3 regions of the Comamonas odontotermitis genome follow, and region 2 is predicted to be linked to each of the others. Evidence: predicted binding sites of a transcription regulator. Region 2 holds the regulator's gene; each other region holds the start of a gene.
The links. The regulator LexA, encoded in region 2, represses DNA repair genes until DNA is damaged. The targets are predictions, from matches to a motif close to ACTGTATNNNNATACAGT.

Region 1 (4,143 bases), 1.6 Mb from region 2:
GATTGTAGGGAAGGCGTACAGGTTGCGCAGGCGCTGTGCTACTTCTGCGTCGCCTGCAGCACATCCAGCCGCCGCTGCACCTGCGCCGCCAACGCGGTATCGCCCTGTTCTTGCGCCAGACGCTGCTGATTGATGAGCCATGCGAGCAGCGCACGGCGCCAGCCCTGGGCAGAAGCAGTGTCGACCGCCTGCTGCACCACCGCCATGGGCAGTGGGCTGCGCACCGCCAGCGCGCCTGCAGCCACCAGACGCGAGAGCGGGTCTTCCATGGCCGCCAGCGCTGCAGCAGCCCCGGTGGCTTGCTGCGCCGCCACGGCCTGCTGGACTTTGGGCAACAGTGCAATGTCTGCAGGCTGCTGTGCGCCGCGCAGATAACGAGCGTAAGCCTGCTCGGGCGCTGCCGCATCCTGAGCCACAGCCTCATAGCCGCTGCATGGGGATGCATCCAGCGCAGCCACCTGTGCGGCGCAGCGTGCCAGCTCCAGCCGGGCCAGCAGGTCAGGTCGTGCAGTGCGGCGAACCTCCTCGCGCGCACGGCGCCACTCTGCATCGGCAACGCGACTGTTACCAGACAGGTAGGCATCGGTTGCCCGCTCGGCCGCACCCTGTTCGTTGATGGCCCAATCTGGTACTTTGGGGCCTCCTGCACAAGCCACTAGCGCGCAAGATGCTACCAGAACAATAGCAATCCAATGTACCGCAGAAGAAGAGAAAAAGCGCGTCGGCATCATGGCAGCTTGACCTCCGCCTCTTTCTTGGCAAACGGCCATTTGCGGTTCAACTCGGCCAGCATGCCCTCCACCTTGCGCAGGCTGGCCTCGACATCGGCCCGCAAGTCGCCCAGGTTGGAAGTAGCATCCTTCGCATTGGCGCCTACAGCCTGCGCCTCCACCAGCACGGCATCCACCTTCTTGAGGCTGCCGCGCACATCCGTCAGCACGCCATTGAGTTGCTGGACGGTCGCACGTACCTCGGGCATGACGCCCTGCGCGCCAAAGACCTGCTTGTCCGTATTCTTGACCAAGCCATCCAGGCGAGCGAGCAACTGGTTGGCACGGTCGAGGGTGACGGAGATCTTCTTGGCCTCTTCATCTCCACCCAGCGCCACGCCCAGCGCGCCGCCAGGGCCATTCAGTTTGGTGCTGAGCGTGCGCAGTTGCACCAAGGTGCTGTCCAGCGCCGATCCGGCCGAGGTCATCATGTTCAGGTTTTCCAGCAGCTGGCGTGCATTGCTCATCAGTTGCGGCAGCTCCGCCGTGGCATCGCCCAGCAGCACGGCGCGCACCGCGCCGTCTTCCAGAGGTGGATCGTCCAGAATGCCCGAGTACGCCTTGATCGTGGTTCCCCCGACCAAACCTTTGACCAGGGTGAACACGCTGCTGATGCGCAGCCAGTGCGCATCCTTTTCCGGCACAGCCACATGGATACGCACCGTGCCATCCTGGGCCAGCTCGATCTTGTCCACCTTGCCGATGGGGAAGCCCGAAAACGTCATGTCCATGCCAATGGTCACACCCTCGGAGTCTTCAGCCGTCAGGATCAGCTCTTGCTTGGGTTCGAAAACACCGCGCGCATACAACAGATACAACGCCGATCCCAGGATGAGCAGCATCGTGAACAGCAGCAGCGCAGCGGCCTTGCGCTCCAGATGCGGAACGGGCGCCAGGCCATCAATGGCTACGCCATCGGCCACGGCCGTATGCCGCGCCGAAGCCGCTGCATGCGGCGGCACTGGCCGGTCGGCGGAGTCGTGGGGTTCTGGTATATGCATGTGGGCCTGATCTTACCCGTGCTGCAAGCCATGGTAATAAAAATCCTGCCAGCGCTATCTGGCAAAGCATTGTGCGCTATGCATTTGATAAGAGGAAAGCCTCTTGCCCCGGCCATTGCAGACAAGCACCTCGCACCGCTTTATACTGTATATATAAACAGTATTTATCATGCATTCCATCCCGTCCAATCCGGCTCCTGTCTTGCCACCATCGGTTGCCGCCAGCATCTGGCGCGGCGACTGCCTGGTGCGCACGCAACTGGCCTGTACACCTACGGGATGGGAAGCACTGGATTGCGAGTTGCCCGGCAAAGGCTGGCCCAGCCAGTGCCTGACGGAAGTGCTGCAATCCCAGGCAGGCCAGCTGGAATGGCGACTGACAGCCGCCGCGCTGCAGCAGCACAGCCTGCAGCGCAAAGCCATCGTGGCCATCGGCCCGCCGCTGCCGCCTCATGCCAGCGGCCTGGCGCAGCAGGGACTGGCGCCCGAGCAGTTCGTGTGGATCAACACCTCCACGCCGCAGGACCGGCTCTGGGCGCTGGAGCAGTTCATCCGCGCCAATGCGGCAGGCGTGCTCCTTGCCTGGCTGCCGCAGGCCAATCCCGAGCAGATCCGTCGTCTGCAGATCAGCGCGCAGCAATTTGAAGGGCTGGTCTTCCTCTTTCGGCCCAGCAGTGGCCAGCATCAGGCATCGGCCGCACCGCTGCGCCTGCTGGCGCATACCAGCAGGCCCTGGTCACTGCAGTTGCAGATCGTCAAGCGGCGCGGGCCGGCACATACAGGCTCGCTCGATCTGCCTGCCGCACCACACAGTCTGCAAGCGTTCCTGACGCCTCGCATGCTGGGTAACGCAACCCCCACGCCTTCTTCCACCCCTCTTTCAGCCCCCTCACTCTCTCCTGTACGCCATGACACCGCTTTGGGCCGCACTGCTGCCCCATCTGCAAAACACACAGACCGCGCCACCGCCCAGCCGCATTGATGCCAATATGCATGGCCTGGCGTTGTGGGCGCTGCAGTTCACACCGCGCGTAGCCTGCGTGCCCTCACCTGCGCCGTTTGGCGATGCACTGGTGCTGGAGCTGTCTGCCAGCCAGCGCCTCTTCGGTGGCCGTCAGCAACTGGCCCGGCGCCTGCTGCGCGAAGCACGGCAGCAAGGCGTGCGCGCCATCAGTTGGGCCCCCACCAGCCTGGCCGCCATTGCCCTGGCACGCTGCGACCTGCGCCACGGCTTTGGCGCGCCACTGGCGCAGGTGCTGGCACCTTTGCCGCTGGCCGCCCTGGATGCGACCGCACACCACGCCCAACTGCTCTCGCAACTGGGCTGCACCAGCCTGGGAGCGGTGCAAGCCCTGCCGCGCGGCGGCGTGACAAGGCGTTTGGGGGCAGATCTGCTGGCCGCGCTCGACCAGGCCTATGGCCTGCGCCCCGACCAATACCCCTGGATAGACTTGCCTGCGCGCTTTGATGCCCGGCTGGAGCTACCCATGCGCATCGATCAGGCCGATGGCCTGATGCATGGCGCGCGCCACCTGCTGCTGCAGCTGTGTGGCTGGCTTGCTGCGCAGCGGGCAGGCATACGCAGTTGCACCCTGCGCTGGTGCCATGACGCAATGCGCTCAAAACATGTGGGCGATGGCGGCGAGCTGGTATTGCATACGGCCACCACTACACGCGACGTCGGGCACCTGGCCCGCTTGCTGCAAGCGCATCTGGCCCATGTGCAACTGCTCGCGCCCGTGGGCGAGCTGAGCCTGCACGCCGATGCCCCCGAAGCCCTGCATGAAACCAGTGCCAGCCTGCTACCCGACACCACCGCACAAGGCGAGAGCCTGGTGCAGGTGCTCGAACGCATTACCGCACGCCTGGGCAGCCACCAGGTGCAGCGCCCCCAACTGCAGGCCGACCATCGCCCGGAATGGCAGGTGCAATGGCAACCCGCCTGCCAACTTGGCGCCCCATCCCCCGTACAACCAGCCACACAACCCGCAGTGCCACCTCTGCCCCAACCCAGCTTCCTGCTGGCCGAGCCCCTGCAATTGCTGCAGGACGGCAACAGCCAGCCCTTGTACCAAGGCCCGCTGCAGTTGCTGGCAGGGCCGCAGCGCATCGAAGGCGGCTGGTGGCACCGCAGCCCTGGCTTTGTGCTGCCCAGCGCTGGCGAAGCAGATACGAAATCCGACACCGACACCCCGCCTCCCACAATTCCCACGCGCCAGATCGCGCACACCGCCGTACGCGATTACTGGGTGGCACACAGTGCGCATGCAGGCCTGCTGTGGGTCTTTCACACCCGCTTGTCAGCGCAGGACAGCGCCTGGTTTCTGCATGGCCGCTTTGCATGAGCCTTGCCATGACATCCCCTCTCCGCC
Region 2 (4,143 bases):
TGGTCACCCTGACCATGTGCCAACCCGAGCGCCGCAACCCGCTGACCGGTAACACGGCGGTGGAGGAGTTTCTCGCCGCCATCGAGAAAATCCGTGCCGACAGCACGGTGCGTGCCGTGATCCTGACGGGCGAGGGCCCGGCATTCTCGTCTGGTGGTGATATCAAGACCATGCAGGAGCAGTCGTTTGGCGACGTGGACGGTATGCGCATCCGCGAGGACTACCGCCAGGGCATCCAGCGCCTGCCGCTGGCGCTGTTCAATCTGGAGGTGCCGACGATTGCCGCCGTGAACGGCCCTGCTGTGGGCGCGGGCCTTGATCTGACCTGCATGTGCGACCTGCGTGTGGCGTCGGACAAGGCCAAGTTTGCCGAGAGCTTTGTGAAGGTGGGCATCATTCCGGGCGACGGTGGCGCCTGGCTGCTGCCGCGCGTGATCGGCATGTCGCGTGCAGCCGAGTTGTCGCTGACCGGCCGCATGATCGACGCTGCTACCGCGCTGCAATGGGGACTGGTGTCACAGGTGGTACCGCATGACGAACTGATGCCTGCTGCCCGCGCGCTGGCGGAGGAAATTGCCGCCAACCCGCCGCAGGTCACCCGCATGACGAAAAAGCTCATGCGCGAAGGCATGCACCAAAGCCTGGCATCCATTCTGGAGCTGTCGGCCGCCTACCAGGCGCTGGCCCACCAGACCGCAGATCACCGCGAAGCGGTCAGCGCCTTTCTGGAAAAGCGCAAGCCGGATTTCAAGGGTTGAAGCAGCCCGGCAAATGCAATACGCAATACCGGGCACAGCAAATTAAGCAGGAATAGCAAACAGATGGCCGCTCAATGCGGCCATCTGCGCTGCCGTCTACATTCTTGGGTATAGAGCGACTGAACGGCGTGCAGCCAGAGCTTGTGGCCTGGCCGCAGAGCCGGTTATGCAGCAATTTCGAAACCGGCTTCATGTGCGGGGTGGCCGCACGCCATGCAGCGCAAGCGAACGCAACTCCGCCAGCAGGCTTTTCGTGTCGCGGTTGGTCTGCGTTTGGCAGGCTCCTGGGTGCTGTGCAACGCCTCTCAGCAGTGCTGGCGCTCCAGCCGTTCCAGTCGCTCCAATTCTGCGCAGATATCAGCCATAGAGCCGGTCATCGCCCAGCGCATGCCACGCTCGCGCTGCAGGCTGGCAGGCTTGGCCCAGTAGCGTTTGATGGAGGCATCATTGGCGGCCTGGGCGCTGCAGCGTTGCACCGACAGAAAGATATCGCTGGCGGCCTCTGCGGTTGTCTGGGTGCGGCGACGGCTGGCGGGTTTGCGCGGCAGGCGGATACGGTCAATAGGGCGATCAACAGGGCCTTGCACCGGAGCGACAGGTTTGTCGTCCGGGGCGTCCAGCAGGCTCATCTGTCCTGTGGTGCTGCGCTGGGCGGCAGACGATGCAGACAGAAAGCAGTGCACCTGGGCTGCATGCTGGCCATCATTGGCTGCACCACGGTGGGCCTTGCGACCACGGCGCACTGGCAGAGTGGACAGGGTGCGGCTGACCATGTGGAAGATGGGCGAGCCAGCGACGAGAGAAAAGGGCGCGAGGGCGCGCAATGCTGCAGCGACGAGCATAGGGACTCCTTGTGTACGGGAACGACAGCAGGATTGCTCATGGCAGACGCCGACCTCAGGGCAGTGAGATGGTTCCCACGGCGCCCGCTACCTGAAGCTGGGTCACATTTTTACGGCAGACGTGCTGTCTACATCAGCATCGTGTTGCGTATCAAGCCAACGGCGATGCCTTCAATCTCGAAAGGCTCGCCGGGCTGCACGACGATGGGCAGGTAGTCGGGGTTTTCAGCCAGCAACTCGATCCCGTCCTTGGTGCGCTGCAGGCGCTTGACGGTGACATCGTCTCCCAGCCGGGCCACGATGATCTGGCCGTTTCGCGCTTCGCGTGTGGATTTGACAGCGAGCAGGTCGCCATCCATGATGCCTGCATCACGCATGGACATGCCGCGCACCTTGAGCAGGTAATCGGGCTGTTGTTGGAACAGGCTGCCTTCCACGCTGTAGGTCTGGTCGACATGCTCCTGCGCCAGAATGGGCGAGCCTGCCGAGACCCGGCCAATCAGGGGTAGCGACAGTGGCGCCAGCTCCTGCACGATGCGGCCCACACTCGCTGCCATGCTGGAAACCCCTGCGGAGAGGCCGGCCAGCGGCGAAGAAAACCGCGTGCCGCGCGCCGCATTGATGGAGCGCACCGTGTCATTGTTGAGGCGGATGCCGCGCGAGGTACCGCTGACCAGTTCGATCACTCCCTTGCGGGCCAGGGCCTTCAAATGGTCTTCTGCCGAGTTGGCGGATTTGAAGCCCAGTTTGCTGGCGATTTCGGCACGGGTAGGGGGAGCACCGGTGCGCGAGATGGCGGTCTGGATCAGGTCCAGAATTTCTTGTTGGCGCGCGGTCAGTTTGGGGTGGTCTCGCATAAGATCTCCGTGTGATCTGTGGTGCCAGGTGCACTGCCGGTGGGCTGTGCATTCAAACACCTGTACATCAATCCAGTAACTGTATTTTTAACCAGTTTTTTCGGAGAGGCAAGCCTTGCAGCAAAAAATTTTGATCCTGGGCACTGGCGGAACCATTGCAGGTATGGCGGAAGATGCCGAGCACCCTGGTAAATACCGTGCGGCGCAGCTCTCCATCGGAGCCTTGGCGGCAGCGATCCCTGGCATTGAAAAGGCTGCTGGTGGCAGCCTGGATGCGCAGCAGCTTGCGCAAATCGATAGCAAGGACATGGACGACACGGTATGGCTGGCGCTGTTGCATGCATGCGACAAGGCACTGCACGACGATGCCGTGGCAGGCATCGTCATCACCCATGGTACGGACACGTTGGAGGAAACCGCATGGTTTCTGCACAGTTGTCTGGGGCGCCTGCCCAAGCCTGTGGTGCTGACATGCGCCATGCGACCGGCCAATGCCCTGATGCCGGACGGCCCCCAAAACCTCAAGGATGCAGTGCTTGCCGCCGCCGCACGCACTGCCGCCGGTGCGCCCTTGCTGACAGAAGTGGTTGCCATCACGGGTGGCGGCGAGTTGCACAGCGCCCAATGGCTGCAAAAAGCGCATCCACACCGGTTGATGGCCTTCTCATCGGGTGAGCAGGGGGCTATCGGCTGGGTGGGGAGTGAGGGGGTGCGCCTGCGTGACGGTCAGGTGCCCGGCGGCTTGACGACTGCCAAGGCATCTCTCGCTGTGCCCAGCTTGCCTGCGCCAGAGGCCTGGCCTTGGGTAGAAATCATCACCAGCCACGCAGGCGCGCGAGCTGCTGCTGTGGATGCCCTGCTGGCGCAGGGTGTACAAGGCCTGGTGGTGGCAACCACCGGGGACGGCACGGTGCACGAAGCGTTGCAACCGGCCCTGGCGCGTGCCCGCAGCCAGGGCGTGCCCGTGTGGCGCAGCAGCCGTTGCAGTGAAGGCGTGATCAGCGGCGGCAGGCTGCCGGTGCATGCCGACCTGGGGGCAGAGCTTGCCGTGGCACTCAACCCTTACAAAGCACGCGTCAGCCTGCAACTGGCCTTGCTGGGCGCTTTGCGTTGATAGGGTTTGCTATGAAAAAGGAAGCTGTTGGCGCTTGTTCTTTGGGCGCTGCAAGCCAATTTTCAGCAAATATCAGCAATCCTCTGGGGGCCAGCGGCCTGCACCATGTGGCCCTGATTGCATCGGACTATGCCCGCTCCAAGGCGTTCTATACCCATACCCTGGGTTGCACGGTGATTGCCGAGGAATACCGCGCTGCCCGTGATTCCTGGAAGCTGGATCTTGCCGTGCCCGGCGGCGGGCAGCTGGAGCTGTTCTCGTTTCCATCGCCGCCACCGCGCGTGTCCCGGCCCGAGGCCTGCGGCCTGCGCCACCTCGCCATTGCCGTGCAGGCGGTGAAGGCTGCGCACACTTATCTGGTTTCGCAAGGTGTGATGTGCGAAGAGATTCGTCTGGACGAGGTGACAGGCAAGCGGTTTTTCTTTTTCAGCGACCCGGATGGGTTGCCGCTGGAAGTCTATGAGAGGTGAGGGTAGGCATCGAAGCGCTAGCGTACCTACCCAGCAGACCAGGCGCACCCGCGCATAACGTTGCACCAACGATGTGTTTGCCCGCCTCAAGAGCGTGTCCTT
Region 3 (4,143 bases), 1.5 Mb from region 2:
CACTAATGTGGCCCTGCAATCGTGCGACCGTGAGTCGCTGGTCAACGCCTACGACAACAGCATTGTCGCGACCGATCGGATGCTGGGCGGCCTGATTGGCTGGCTGGAGCAAAAAGGCCAGCGCCAGCCCACTGCCATGATGTACGTGGCCGACCACGGCGAATCGCTGGGCGAGAACAACATCTATCTGCACGGCCTGCCCTACTCCGTAGCACCCGACGTGCAAAAGCATGTACCCTGGATCACCTGGCTGTCGCCGCTGATGCAGCAGCGCATGGGTGTCAACACGGCCTGCCTGCAGCAATCCCTGGGCAGCAGCAGGATCAGCCACGACAACTACTTTCACTCCGTGCTGGGCCTGACGGATGTGCAGACCAGCCTGCACAACGCCAAGCTGGATATATTTGCCGGTTGCGCCAATCCCGGCAGCAGCCAGGCACGCCCGGGTGTGGCGGGCATGGCAGCCCATACCGGCGCCCCCGCCTGAATATCTGCCCCAGCAGCACGGGTGGCAACTCTGTATGCACCCAACCCAGGCTAAAACAGGCTGCTTTGCTGTGGCCCGCGCTGGCCCTGCTGCCATGCAGCAAACGGAGCCCAATCCAGCGGCTCACGCTCGCGGCCGTAACCCAGCTGCTCGCAACTGCGCACAAACCGCTGGCGAACCAATTGCGCCCACAGGCCCTGGCCTTTCATGCGGGTGAGATAGTCGCTGTTGTAGCTTTTGCCGCGCGCGCGCTCCTCGTCGCTGATCTGGTGCAGGTCGCGCACACGCTCCATCACCCGCGGGGCTCTCTGTGGGTAGTGCGCCTGCAACCATTGCTGAAACACACCGTTCAGCTCCCAGGGCAGGCGCAGCACTGTATAGAAAGCGGTGGTTGCACCTGCTTCACGTGCAGCATCCAGCACCTGCTCCATGTCGTCGTTCAGAAAGGGAATGTGCGGTGCAACACTGACCCCCACGGGAATCCCAGCTTCTGCGAGGCGGCGTATGGTCTGCAGCCTTCGGCGCGGAGCGGCAGCGCGGGGCTCCAACAACCGCGCCAGTCCACCATCCAGCGTGGTGATGGTGATATAGGCCGCAGCACGCTTGTGGCTTGCGGCTTGCGCTATCAAATCAATATCACGCTCGACACCACTGCTTTTGGTGATCACCGAGAACGGGTGGCAGGCTTCGTTCAGGACCTCGATCACCTGCCGCGTCAGCCGCCAGTCTCGCTCGATGGGCTGGTAGCAATCAGTCGCCGAGCCAATGTTGAGCGAGGCCGGCCGGTAGCGGGGATGGCCGATCTCACGCCGCAGCACCTCTGCAATATTGGTCTTGGCAAACAACTGCGTCTCGAAATCCAGCCCCGGCGATAGGTTGAGGTAGCTATGGTATGGCCGCGCATAGCAATAGATGCAGCCATGCTCGCAGCCCCGGTACGGGTTGACCGAATGGTCGAAGAAGATATCCGGGGAATCGTTCTTCTGGATCGCGCTGCGTGCCCGCTCCTCGTGCACCTGGGTGCCCAGTGCCTGCGCAGCCTGCCGCCACCAGATCGCTTCGTCGTGCGAGGCATCATGCTCTTCCGCATCCATACCGACACCTTGAGCCACGGCTCCATTCCAGCCATCATCCAGCCATTCGCGCTGCTCTTTGGCAAACCGGTGCAGGGGCGCAGAGACCGCACCGCGCCCTTTCAGAAGAGAACGAGCCGGCGCAGCCGCCACTGGTGCCGGCTCCGCATCTTCACTGGTGCGCACCCACTCCTCACCATTAGCGATGATGGGAGAGCGAGAGGAATGCTTGTTTTGCGGCATGGTATTTCATCGCTGATACTGTATATTTATACAGTATACAAAGACGAGGCAGACTTGCCAATCGGACGAATTGGCCAGCTTCTATTCGCACCAATATGGTGCGAGATTGCGGATCGCCTACAGTTCGACTTTTCATCATCCGGAGGAAGTTTTGATGTCTCGCAAGCCCCATCTCATCTTGTCGTCGCTGGACGTGGATCGCCTGGAGGCATTGCTGGCACAAATGTCTGCTGCGGCTTTCCCTGGAAAAGCGGATCTGGAAGCGGAAATTGCGCGCGCTGACATCGTCGAGCCCACGGATATTCCGCCCGATGTGGTGACCATGAACTCGACTGTCACCTTCGACATGGCTGAATCAGGCAAACAGTTTCAGCTCACCCTGGTCTACCCCAAGGATCTGGATGGCAGCACCGAAAAGGTCTCGGTCTTCGCCCCCGTCGGCAGCGCACTGCTGGGTCTGTCGGTCGGAGACGAGTTGGCATGGCCGTCGGTGGGCGGCAAGAGCATGACCGTCCGCGTGACCGGTATCGTCTACCAGCCGGAGCGCGCTGGCGAACTGCACCGCTGACCCTTCAGGCCCACGGCAACCCAATGAAAAAGCACGCCATGGCGTGCTTTTGTTTCACATGTGACCCGTCCTGAATTGGGTTGACACCTTTCTGAAGAACAGAAAGGAAAGTCAAATGGAACAGTGGGTTAAGAGAACGCAACGGGACTACACGCTGGCTTTTAAACTCGCAGTAGTCGATCAAGTAGAAAGAGGTGAGCTGACCTACCGGCAGGCCCATGAGCGGTACGGAATCCAGGGCGCCTCAACTGTACTGGTGTGGCTTCGCAAGCACGGACGGCAGGACTGGAAAGCTGCATCATCAAGGGGCAAAGGATTACAGAAGATGCCTGAATCGCCCAAGCTGCTGACTCCAGAGCAGCGCATCAAGGAGCTGGAAGTGCAGCTGAAAGAAGCCCGCGAGAAAGCGGCCTTCTTTGAAGCGGTAGTGAACGTGCTCAAGCGCGACTACGGAGTCCAAGTCAAAAAAAAAGCCTGCGGGCAAGTCCTCACGCAAAAGCTCGTCAAAGGGTTAAGCGTCACGAGGGCTTGCCGCTACATGGGAATCAGCCGCCAAGCGCACTACAAGCGCCTGGTCTGCCAGCGTGCACGCAGCGAGCGGGACAAGGCGGTGGTGGAGTTGGCCAGTGAAGAGAGGCGCCATCAGCCACGCATTGGCACGCGCAAACTGCTGCACTTGCTCAAGCCGCCGCTTGAACAGGCGGGAATCCAGATCGGGCGCGATGCACTGTTCGTTGTCCTGCGCCAAGCACGCATGCTGGTGCTGCCACGGCATGCGTACCACAAGACCACCAATAGCCATCATCACTACCGCAGGCACCCCAATCTACTCAAGGAGGGCCCGACCAAAACAGTGGCAAGTGGTTGTGAGCAGCTATGGGTCGCTGACATCACGTATCTACCCACCAAGGAGAAGACTGCCTATCTGAGCCTGGTGACCGATGCCTACTCGCGCAAGATCGTGGGCTGGCACGTGCACGATAGTCTGGAGACCAAGCAGGTCAGCCAAGCGTTGAAGATGGCACTGCGTCAGCGGCGAACAGATCAGCCGCTCGTACACCACTCTGATAGAGGTGTTCAGTACTGCTCGGCTCAATACCAGCGCATCCATGCACGCCACCGCATCACCTGCTCCATGACCGATGGCTACGATTGCTACCAAAACGCTCTGGCTGAGCGGGTCAATGGAATCCTCAAGATGGAATACTTGTTGCAACGACCTGCCGATCTCTCGCAGGCCCGCACCATGGTGGGCGAATCGGTACGGCTGTACAACGAGCGCCGGCCGCACCTGTCCCTAAAATACAAAACGCCCGATGCAGTACATCGGGCGTCTCTCGCCAACCAGCTTGGGCTGGAGATTAGTCGCGAATAGGTGTCAACCTATGACAGGACGAGTCAATGACGGGTCACATTGACCAGCGCTTACAGCGCAAAACGGGCACTCAACAAGCTCACGACAAGGCCTGCGCCGATAAAGCCCAGCTCCCAGCGCGCCACGCCTTTGAGGCTGGGCGTACGCGCCTCCACAAAGTGATAGAGCATACGCCCCGCCAGCAGTGACAGTGCGAATGCCACACACATGCCCAGCCAGTTGAGCCAGGGCTGTGTCGCAATCACCTGCGAAGCCACGGCATTGCACAACACCACGATAGAGAAGTGGACGAGGAACACCGAATACGAAAACTGCCCCAGCGACTGCAACCAGCGCAGCGGAGCAATATGGCCCGCCAGCCAATCGCCCACCTTGCCATCGGAGGGCACTCGCATCA

Region 1: the regulator LexA is predicted to act here: its motif matches at 1,916-1,933, upstream of imuA (translesion DNA synthesis-associated protein ImuA).
Region 3: the regulator LexA is predicted to act here: its motif matches at 1,821-1,838, upstream of LAD35_RS06350 (PA0069 family radical SAM protein).

The regions. Positions count from the first base shown of each region.
Region 1 covers NZ_CP083451.1:1,293,639-1,297,781, reverse strand. The annotation lists gene LAD35_RS05960 (hypothetical protein) at 39-656, opposite strand; gene LAD35_RS05955 (MlaD family protein) at 728-1,771, opposite strand; gene imuA (translesion DNA synthesis-associated protein ImuA) at 1,941-2,753, shown strand; gene LAD35_RS05945 (Y-family DNA polymerase) at 2,680-4,116, shown strand; gene LAD35_RS05940 (error-prone DNA polymerase) at 4,125-4,143, shown strand, end outside.
Region 2 covers NZ_CP083451.1:2,916,364-2,920,506, reverse strand. The annotation lists gene LAD35_RS13525 (crotonase/enoyl-CoA hydratase family protein) at 1-758, shown strand, start outside; gene LAD35_RS13520 (hypothetical protein) at 1,064-1,600, opposite strand; gene lexA (transcriptional repressor LexA) at 1,729-2,457, opposite strand; gene LAD35_RS13510 (asparaginase) at 2,573-3,571, shown strand; gene gloA2 (SMU1112c/YaeR family gloxylase I-like metalloprotein) at 3,583-4,041, shown strand.
Region 3 covers NZ_CP083451.1:1,377,582-1,381,724, reverse strand. The annotation lists gene LAD35_RS06355 (phosphoethanolamine transferase) at 1-487, shown strand, start outside; gene LAD35_RS06350 (PA0069 family radical SAM protein) at 538-1,803, opposite strand; gene rnk (nucleoside diphosphate kinase regulator) at 1,958-2,371, shown strand; gene LAD35_RS06340 (IS3 family transposase) at 2,487-3,746, shown strand; gene LAD35_RS06335 (acyltransferase family protein) at 3,797-4,143, opposite strand, start outside.